DNA from 3 places in the Micromonospora sp. II genome. Region 1 is predicted to be linked to each of the others. Evidence: riboswitches for the same ligand, from Rfam matches in the RefSeq annotation. Region 1 holds a riboswitch; each other region holds the start of a gene.
What was found. Region 1 has a riboswitch for cyclic di-AMP ahead of A8711_RS29215 (C39 family peptidase). Riboswitches for the same ligand answer to the same signal wherever they lie in the genome.
Positions count from the first base shown of each region.

Region 2: linked by a shared signal. The riboswitch ahead of A8711_RS07780 (hypothetical protein) and the one ahead of A8711_RS29215 (C39 family peptidase) in region 1 are both predicted to bind cyclic di-AMP.
Region 3: linked by a shared signal. The riboswitch ahead of A8711_RS18385 (hypothetical protein) and the one ahead of A8711_RS29215 (C39 family peptidase) in region 1 are both predicted to bind cyclic di-AMP.

Region 1 covers NZ_LYXF01000078.1:172,908-176,175, reverse strand. Annotated here, with positions in the region: gene A8711_RS29220 (hypothetical protein) at 126-890, shown strand; cyclic di-AMP (ydaO/yuaA leader) riboswitch at 1,191-1,331, shown strand; gene A8711_RS29215 (C39 family peptidase) at 1,538-2,371, shown strand; gene A8711_RS29210 (alpha/beta fold hydrolase) at 2,617-3,268, shown strand, end outside.
Region 2 covers NZ_LYXF01000012.1:29,090-32,357, reverse strand. Annotated here, with positions in the region: gene A8711_RS07785 (YibE/F family protein) at 130-1,413, shown strand; cyclic di-AMP (ydaO/yuaA leader) riboswitch at 1,568-1,699, shown strand; gene A8711_RS07780 (hypothetical protein) at 1,703-2,728, shown strand; gene A8711_RS07775 (carbonic anhydrase) at 2,790-3,268, opposite strand, start outside.
Region 3 covers NZ_LYXF01000035.1:104,699-107,966, forward strand. Annotated here, with positions in the region: gene A8711_RS18375 (STAS domain-containing protein) at 117-476, shown strand; gene A8711_RS18380 (SRPBCC family protein) at 518-1,054, shown strand; gene A8711_RS18385 (hypothetical protein) at 1,051-2,127, opposite strand; cyclic di-AMP (ydaO/yuaA leader) riboswitch at 2,132-2,263, opposite strand; gene A8711_RS18390 (cation diffusion facilitator family transporter) at 2,407-3,268, opposite strand, start outside.

The DNA of each region.
Region 1 (3,268 bases):
GCGCCCGTCACCGCACCCACCGAACGTCATCCCGCACCCGCCCTTCGACGGCCCGGCGCCCCCGCGCCGCGCCCCGACCGGCCGTGCGGATTCTCCCGCCAGGTTCTTCCCGTGAGGTGCCGACCATGTCGCAGACCGCTCTCTACCACTTCCTCACCGCGGTCCCCGAGGCCGCCGCCATCTGGTCCTTCCTGATGCTGCTCGCGTTCGGCCTGCTCGCCGCGCTGGTGGCCCGGCCCGAGCGCGACGGCGTCGCCGAGGCTGCCGCCGATCCGGTGGACCAGGACGCCGCGCGCCGCGACGACCTCGTCCGGTACGCCGAGGAGGTGGCGGTGGCCGCCGCCGGGGCCGCCCAGACGGCCCGTCGCCGCCGGGAACGGTGGCTGGCCGCGCAGGACGAGGCGGAACGCGCCTGGACCGCGTACGACGAGGCGGACAGCGCCGCCCGCCGCCTGGCCGGGGCCGCCGCGCTGGCCGCCCCGCGCACCCCGCGCACCCCGGCGGAGTACGCGGCCCGGGAGCGCTGGCTGCACCACGCCGCCATGACGGCGCACTGGCGCGGCGACCTGTCCGCCCGGCAACTCGCCGACGTGCTGGCGCGCCGCAACGGGTGGGACCCGCGCCGGCACCCGGCCGAGCAGGAGATCGTGCTGGCCCGGGCCGTACGGGACCGGCGCCGGACCGGCTGGGAGAGCGCCGCCGAGCGGGAGCGGCAGGCGTGGCGGGACGCCGAACTGGCCGCCGAGGCCGCCCGTACGCTCGCCGCCGAGGCGTACGCGGCCACCCTGGCGGTGCGGCCCGCCCCGGTGTCCCGCGGCGTGGCGACGATCCCCCTGCCGGTCGGCGCGTCCGTCCGCAACGCCCGCTGGCGTCCGGCCCGGGTCGGCTGAGGCGACCGAATTGTTACCCGGAATGTGGTGAGCCGGCTCACCCCCGGCACCGAAACGGGCGTGGAGCGCAGAACAGGCCAATGAGCCGCGCCATTGCCGGTCAGGCGCTCGCCGTCTGTCCCCTTTTCGCCTCCCGGGCGCCGTCACCACCGCTTGTCCCATTGAGTGAAGTGAGTAACCGGCTGTTCCGAAATCCGTTACCGGGGATCATGTTTACGCAGGTGGGAGCGCTTGGCAGGGGCAGTACCCGCCGGTAGTGTCGGCGCGTCCGGTGCGGTAACCGATCGCAGAAGGCGACGCCGCGCCGACCCGCCTAATCGTGTCATCACGAACCGGGGAACCATGAGCACCATCGGGGTGAATCCGCGGCCACTGCCGCGGTAGGGCGTACTTCCCGCCCGAATCCGTCAGCTAACCCGGTCGGCGGCCACGGAAGGAGTCCCATCCTCGTGCCCACCCCTCGATCGTCCCCCCGCCTCCACGGCTCCGCGGTACCCGCGCTCGCCTGACGCGACCGGCAAACCGCCCCTGGGCGCCCGGCATCGCGGGCGTACCCGTTCCCCCGGCCCATCCGGCCTGCCAGCACGTGTGAACCCCTCCACGTGCCGGGCCGGCGTGTGCCGATCACGCCCCCCGTGGAGGATTTCGTGAAGCACCACCTGAAGCGTCAGCTGCGGCGGATCGCCACCGAACGCCCGTACCAGATCATCGCCGGATCGGCCGCGGCGCTCGTGCTGGCCGCCGGCGCCGGCACCGCCCTCGCCGCCGGTGAGGACGCCCCGGTCCAGCAGGAGAACACCGCCTCGGTCGCCGAACTCGGCGCACGGCTCGGCGAGCCCGCCAGCCGCAGCGAGGCGCGTATCGGCGTCCCGCCGGCGTCGCCGAGCGCCGAGCCCAGCAGGTCGCCCAGCGCCTCCCCGTCGGCGAAGAAGGCCGCGGCGGACCCGGACGTCACCAAGGCCGCGCCGAAGCCGCCGTCGAGCAAGACGCTGGACTACGACTACCAGGCGCAGATCAACTACTACTACTGCGGCCCGGCCGCCGTGCGCAACGCGCTCAGCGCCACCGGCATCGAGCGCAGCCAGGACGCCCTCGCCGGCCCGCTCGGCACCACCGAGATGGGCACCAACTCGGCCGAGGACACCACGCGCGTGCTCAACCAGCAGGTCAAGGGCAACCCGTACCGGACCCGGATGATTCCCGGCTCGGCCAGCCCGGCCCAGATGGACCGGCTCCAGGCCGACGTGGTCGAGGCGATCAGCAACGGCCGAGGGGTCGTCGCGAACGTCGCCGGCACCGCCACCGACACCAACGGCGGCTGGCACTCGTTCCCCGGCGGCCACTACGTCGCGGTGATCGGCTACAAGGACGACGGCCGGACCGTCCGGATCGCCGACTCGGCCGACCCGTCGCTGCCGTCGTACTGGCTCACCACGATCGACCTGGCGCACTGGATCGCCAGCCGCGGCTACTCCGCCTGACCGCCCCGCACCCTGCGAAGGCCGGCACCCCGTCCCGGGGCGCCGGCCTTCCCCGTCCCCGCCCGCCCCTCGCCCGCCGCCCTCTCGGCGCGCCGATCTTGGACTTGTGGCGCCTGGTATGCCCGGCTCACCCCGCTATGGGAGGCACCACAACTCCAAGATCGGCGGCGAGGGCGAGGGCGGGCGGTTTGGGCGGGGCGGGTTCGGTCTCGCGTGTCCGGGGCGGGCGGTGGCAGACTGCGCCAATGGGCGATGCGACGGGGAACCGGCACCTGATTCTCCTGCACGGCATGGGCGCCACCGGCGAAGTGTGGCTGCCCTGGGCGCCGCTGCTGGAGCGCCGCTGGCCCGGGCGCTGGCTCGCCCCCGACCTGGCCGGCCACGGCTGGTCGCCGCCGCTCGACGGCTACTCGTTCGACGCCCTGGCCCAGCGCGTCGCAGACGGGCTCGGTCCGCTCCGGCTGGGCCCGCACGACCGGCTGGTGCTGCTCGGACACTCGCTCGGCGGGGTGGTGGCGCTGGCGCTCGCGGCCCGGCAGCGGGCTCTTCCGGTGGACGCGGTGGTGGGGCTCGGCATCAAGGCGGTCTGGTCCCCGGCCGAGCTGGCGAAGGCGAGCGAGCTGGCCGCCCGGCCGGTCACCTGGTTCGCCACCCGGGACGAGGCGGCCCGCCGCTACCTGCGCGTCTCGGGGCTGGCCGGGCTGTTCGCCCCGGACCACCCGGTGGTGGAGGCGGGGCTGCGGCGGGTCGACGGCCGCTGGCGGCTGGCGATGGACCCGGCCGCGTTCGCGGTCGGCGAGCCTCGGCTGCCCGCCCAGCTGGCCGCGACCGGCGTGCCGGTGCTGCTGGCCCGCGGCGAGCAGGACCCGATGGTGAGCGACGCGCAGCTCAAGGAGC
Region 2 (3,268 bases), on a different contig from region 1:
GGGAGCACCCAGCCGGGCTGCCTACCATGTCGGGGCGACGACCCGGACGTGGTCGACACGTCCGCGCCGGCCCGGTGACCAGACCGGTCCGGCGGACCAGGCGTCGCCGCGACCGTTGGGAGAGACGCCTTGGGTGCCGACCACACCCGCCCCGCACCGCCCACGCCACCGGGCGTACGACGGCTGCTCGTCGCCGTGGTGGTGCCGCTGTTCGCGCTCACCGTGATCGCCGCGCTGGTGCTCTGGCCCCGGCAGGACCGGGAGCCGGTCGGCGGCGCGGACGTCCCCCGCTACCACGGCACCGTGACCCGGGTGGTCACCGAACCCTGCCCGCCGACGCCGGAGGCCCCGGAGGGCGCGGGCGGCCCCTGCGGCACCGCGACCGTCGCCGCCGAGCAGGGCCCGGACGCGGGACGGCAGGTCGAGACGCCGCTCCCGGCCGGACCGGGCGCGCCACGGGTCGAGGTCGGCGACAAGATCGTCCTGGTCGAGCTGATCGACCCGGCCGATCCTTCGGTGAAGTCCTACAACATCGCCGAGCACCAGCGCGGCACACCGCTGATCTGGCTGCTGGTGCTCTTCGCCGCCGCGATCGTGGCGTTCGGCCGCTGGCGCGGGCTCGCCGCGCTCGGCGGCCTGGCGGCCAGCTTCGCCATCCTGCTCGGCTTCGTGCTGCCCGGCATCGGTGGCGGCCAGCCGCCGCTGCTGGTGGCGATCGTGGGCGCCGCGTTGATCATGTTCGTGGTGCTCTACCTGACGCACGGGATCACCGCGCAGACGTCGGTGGCGGTGCTCGGCACGCTCGGCAGCCTGGTGGTCACCGGCGTGCTCGGCCTGCTCGCCACGTCCGCCACCCACCTGACCGGCTTCGGCAGCGAGGACGCCACCACGCTGTCCATGTTCCAGGGCGACGTGGACCTGCACGGACTGCTGCTGGCGGGCATCATCATCGGCTCGCTGGGCGTGCTGGACGACGTCACCGTCACCCAGGCGGCCACCGTCACCGAACTCGCGCACGCCAACCCGGGGCTGTCCCGGCGGCAGCTCTACCGGGCGGCGACCCGCGTCGGCCGGGCCCACATCGCGTCCACCGTCAACACCATCGTGCTGGCGTACGCGGGCGCGTCGCTGCCACTGCTGCTCCTGCTGGTCGCCGACTCCCGCCCGGTGAGCCAGATCCTCACCAGCGAGTTCCTCGCCCAGGAGATCGTCCGCAGCGCGGTGGCCACGCTCGGCCTGATCGCCGCCGTACCGCTGACGACCGCACTGGCCGCGATCGTGACCACCGCCGGACGGCGCGCGCCCGGTCCGGAGCCGGCGTCGCCCGTACCCCCGCCGCCCCGTCCGCCGACCGGACGCGACGACGCGCTGGAGGCGCTCGGCGGCGGAAAGAGTACGGAGGCGACATGGTGACACTCCGCACGGTGACCATCGATTTCAAACGCGACGCTGGTCACGGTGCGCCACGGCGAAATCTCGCTATTGGTCGGCTTCCGGACGTAGATCCGCAGGAGTGCTGTCGGGTAACCTCGCTGCCGGTCACCGCCGAAGGCGCGCACCGGCGCCAGCGGTGCCGCCGCCCAATCGCCTGCGGGCGAGCCGGGGAACCAGGTACATGGGGTGAATCCGCGCGAGCGGTAGGGGCCACTTCCGTCCCGAACCCGTCAGCTAACCCGGTCGGCGGCCGACGGAAGGGAACACTGTGACGCCACCCCTGCGCCGCTGGCTGACACCCCTGGTGGCCGTGCTGGCCTCGCTGGCAGTGCTGGCCGGGCCGAACTCGGCGACGGCGGCCCCCGCCGCGGCGGCCCCGAAGCCGTCCGGGCACGAGGAGGACGGCGAACCACCGCTCATCACCGAGGCGATCGACAGCGCCAACCGGAACTTCCTCCAGGCGAAGGCGAAGCTGGCCAAGTCGCAGGACCGCCAGCGGCGGCTGGCCGCCGAGGTACAGGCGGCACAGGCCGAACTCGAGGCGCTCAGCCCGCAGGTCAACCAGCTCGCCGCCCAGTCCTACCGGACCGGCCGGATGGGCGCGATGGCGATGCTGCTGGAGAGCAACTCGCCCGACTCGTTCGTCCGCCGCGTCAACGCCCTGGACGAGCTGAACCTCCTCAACGCGCAGCGCCTGGCCGCCATCAACGCGGTCAAGAACCGCGCCGAGACGGCCAAGATCGCGCTCGACGCCGAGGTGCGCGAGCAGGAGAAGCAGAAGAACGCGATGGAGCGCGAGAAGGTGCAGGCCGAACGCGCCCTCAAGCTCGTCGGCGGCCTCGGCTTCACCGGCGGCCTGGTCGACGCCACCTCACCGGTCGCCAAGATCGGCCCCGGCCGCACCGCCGACGGCGGCTGGAAGGCCGAGTCGTGCAGCGAGAACGACCCGACCACCTCGGGCTGCATCACGCCGCGGACGCTGCACGCCTACAAGGAGGTCCGGCGCGCCGGCTACACGCGCTTCGTGGGCTGTTACCGGCCGGGCGGGCCGTGGGAGCACCCCAAGGGCAAGGCGTGCGACTGGTCGCTGCAGAACAGCGGCTTCTCACCCTGGCACAACAACGACACCCGCAAGTACGGCAACGACGTGGCCGCCTTCCTCATCCGCAACGCCGACCGGCTGGGCATCTACTACGTGATCTGGAACCGGCAGATCTGGTTCCCGGCCACCGGCTGGAGGTCGTACAGCGGGCCGTCGAACCACACCGACCACGTCCACATGTCGATGCTCTGACCTGGACGCAGCAAGAAGGGGCCGCCCCCGTGGGCGGCCCCTTCGTCGTCCGGCGCTCCGGTCAGCCGGCCAGCGCCGCGTCCGCGTCCGCCGGCGACGAGGGAGCGGGCAGTGACGCCGGGACCTGCGCCACTGTCCGCACCTCGCCGCCGGAGAGCCGGTACGACATCCCCGCCACCGTGCACCGGCCCGCCGCGACCCGCTCGGCCAGCACGGAGGACCGGGCCAGCAGCGTCTCCACGGTCTGCGCGATGTGGACGTCGATGATGCCGTCGAGGTCGTCGATGCCCTGCCGGGCGGCGCGCAGCAGGCTGGGCGAGACCGCGTCCACCACCGCTCCCAGGTGCCCGGCCGGAGCGGCGCCGGTCCGGACCCCCTCCCGGGCGGCCTGGACCGCGCCGCAGGAGTCGTGCCCGAGCACCACCACGAGCGGCGTGCCCAGCACGGTGACCGCGTACTCGACGCTGCCGAGCACCTCGGGCCCGGCGGTGTGCCCGGCGGTACGCACCACGAAGAGGTCACCGAGACCTCGATCGAAGA
Region 3 (3,268 bases), on a different contig from region 1:
GCCCAGTTCGCGAATTGCTCATCCCGGGGGGTGGCGACCGGGCCGTTGGAGGAATACTCTCGGTCGCGGCCCGCGTACTGATGAGGCGCCCGTCAAGGGCGAGTGGAGGTGCTCGCGTGAGCCTGTCGATCGTGAAGTCGGTGCGGCCGGGTGGTGTCGTCCAGATCGCGCCCCGTGGGGAGATCGACGTCGACACCGCGTACGAGGTGCGGGAAGCGATCGCCGAGGTGCTCGCGAAGGGCCGTCCCTCGCGCATCGAGCTGAACATGCGGCTCGTCACGTTCATCGACTCGGTCGGCATCAGCGCCATGGTGGCCGGCTTCCAGACCTGCGAGGTCAGCGGCGTCAAGCTCGTGGTCACCGAGCCGAGCCGGTTCGTGCACCGGCAGCTCTGGGTGACCGGCCTGCTCGGCCTCTTCGGCGCTCCCGAGCCGTGGTTCGCCGACGACACCCCCGAGGTGCTGCCCGGCGCCTGAGCGCCGTTCGCACCCCCTGCGGCCAGGGGACCTTCTACCCGTTGCCAGCCCGGCGTCGGTACGGGACGATCGTCGCGACGTACGACGGCGAGGGGGCCCGCTTGCAGAGCAGCGACAGCTTCAGCTACACCGTGCAGGCCCGGTGCAGCCGGGCCGACGCGGTGGCACTGCTGGGTGACCTGAGTCGCCAGGGCGAGCTGCATCCGCTGATCGTCCGGGTCCGGCAGCTGCCGGCCCGGCCGGGCGCGCTGGCCAGCTACGCGATCACCGACCGGCTGCAACTGGGCCCGCTGCACTTCCCGGTCACGTACCAGGCGGACGTGCTGGTCGCGAGCGAGGACGAGGTGGTCACTGTGGCCCGGCAGCAGCCGGCGACGACGGTGCGCAACCACACCCGGCTACGCGACGAGCCCGACGGCACCGTGCGCATCGACGTGGAGATCACGCTCACCGCGCCGGCGCCGCTGTTCGGGTACGCGTTCCGCCAGGCCCGGGCGGCTCACCTGAGCCTGGCGGCCCGTCTCGGCGCGACGCTGGAGGGCCGGCCCGATCCGGCCGGCCCCCCGGGAGCGCGCTAGTACACCGACAGGTGCACGTGGTTGGTGTGGTCGCTGGACGGGTCTCCGTTGCCGCCGCTGTACGACTTCCACCCGCTGCTGGGCAGCCAGATCTGCTTGAACCAGATCACGTAGAGCACGGCGAGCGGGTCGGCGTTGCGCACGAAGTACGCGGCCAGGTTGTTGCCGTACGTCCGGTCACCGCCGCTGGCCACGCCGCCGAAGCCGTTCTTCTGGGCGGCGAAGTCGCAGGCCCGCCCCTTCGGGTGCTCGCCCGAGCCGCTGGGCCGGTGGCACGAGACGTACCTGGTGAAACCGGCCGCCTTGGCCTGCTGCAGCGCGTGCAGCGTCCGCGGGGTGATGCAGCCGTTGGCCGGGGTCGGGTCGTTGACGCTGCACGACTCCGACGGCCACGAGCCGTCCGAGTTGCGTGGTGCGGGCTTCGCGTTCTTGTTTGAGGTGCCCTGGACGCTGCCGCCGCCGCTGCTGTTGTTGCGGGCGGAACGTTCGTTCGCCACTTCGAGCGCGCGCTCGGCCTGCTCCTTGCGCTTGCCCATCACCTCGACCTGCTTGCGTTGCTCGCGGATCTCGGTGTCGAGCGCGGCCCGGGTGCGGGTGGCCTCGTCCCGGGTGGTGATCAGCTCGCGCACCGTGCGGTCCTCGTGCGCGGCGACCTGTTCCAGCGTGGCGGCCCGGTCCATGAAGCCCGCCGGGCTGCTGCTGTCGAGCAGCGCCGCGGCGGTGCCGAGGCGGCCCGCGCGGTACGCCACCCCGGCGATCTCACCGACCTTGGCGTCACGTACGGCCAGCTCGGCGCCGACCTTCGCGAGCTGGTCGTTGAGCTGCTTCTGGCGGTTCACCGACCGGTTCAGCGCGGCCTTCGCCTCCAGCCAGCCCTTGCTGGCCGCGTCGAGTTGGGCGCGCAGCTCGGGCGTGCCGCCCTCGTCGTCGCCGGGCGCGGCGGCGAGCAGGGCGGTCCGGGGCGCCGCCGAGGCGGGGGAGGCCGGAACGGTCGCGACGCCGACAGTCAGCGTCGCGACGAGCAGGGCCGCCAACCGGGCGGCCGTCCGTCGTACAGGTGCCACTGGGGGCATTCACATGTCCTTCCGTCAACCGCCGACCGGGTTAGCTGACGGGTTCGGGACGGAAGATCCCTACCGCTGACGCGGATGCACCCCACGTACGTGGTTCCCCGGCTCGCCCCTTCGGGCGATTAGGCGACGGCCACCCCACCTGCGCCGGTGACGCCGGTGGCTGCGGCCGCGACCGAGCCTACCGGCGCGGCCCGGGCGCGGCTCCGTTGCGCAGTGCCGCATGGTGGGGCAAAACCGACATAAGTGTACAGCAGTCACGGTGATTTAAGTCTGCCCTAATCACCACTCGGTCTTTCCGCACACTCCGGCTGACGCTCCGGGTTCGACCTGCAACGTGGCGTGATCGATGGAGAAGTCCTCGTGCAGCGCCGTCCGCGCGGCGGCCAGCACCCCGGCCGGGTCCACACCCGGGTCGGTGGTCAGGTGCGCCGAGGCCACCTCCATGCCCGAGGTGAGCGTCCAGACGTGCAGGTCGTGCACCTCGGCCACGCCGGGGACCGCGGCCAGTCGGTCGTGCACGGCGGTCACCTGGAGGTGCTCCGGCGCCGCCTGCACCAGGATGCGCACCGCGGCCCGGCCGAGCCGCCAGGTGCGCGGCAGGATGAACAGGCCGATCCCGACGGCGACCAGTGGGTCCGCCCACCACCAGTCGGTCACCGCGATGACCAGCGCGGCGGCGATCACGCCGAGCGAGCCGAGCAGGTCGCCGAGCACCTCCAGGTACGCGCCGCGCAGGTTGATGCTCTCCTTCGCCCCGGCGCGCAGCAGCGCGAAGGCGACGATGTTGGCGAGCAGGCCGAGCACCGCCACCACGAGCATCGGGCCGGCCAGCACCTCCGGCGGCTCGCCGAAGCGGCGTACCGCCTCGATCAGGACGTAGACCGCGACGGCGCCGAGCAGCACGGCGTTGGCGAGGGCGGCGAGCACCTCCAGCCGGTAGAGGCCGAACGTGCGCTGCGGGTCGGTGCCGGCGCGCCGGGTGGCGGTGATCGCCGCGAGGGCCATGCCGATGCCGAGCACATCGGTGAACATGTGCCCGGCGTCGGAGAGCAGGGCGAGCGAGCCGGTGGTGAAGGCGGCCACCGCCTCGACCACCATCAGGACGGCGAGCAGCGCGAACGCGGCCCAGAGCCGGCCTGCG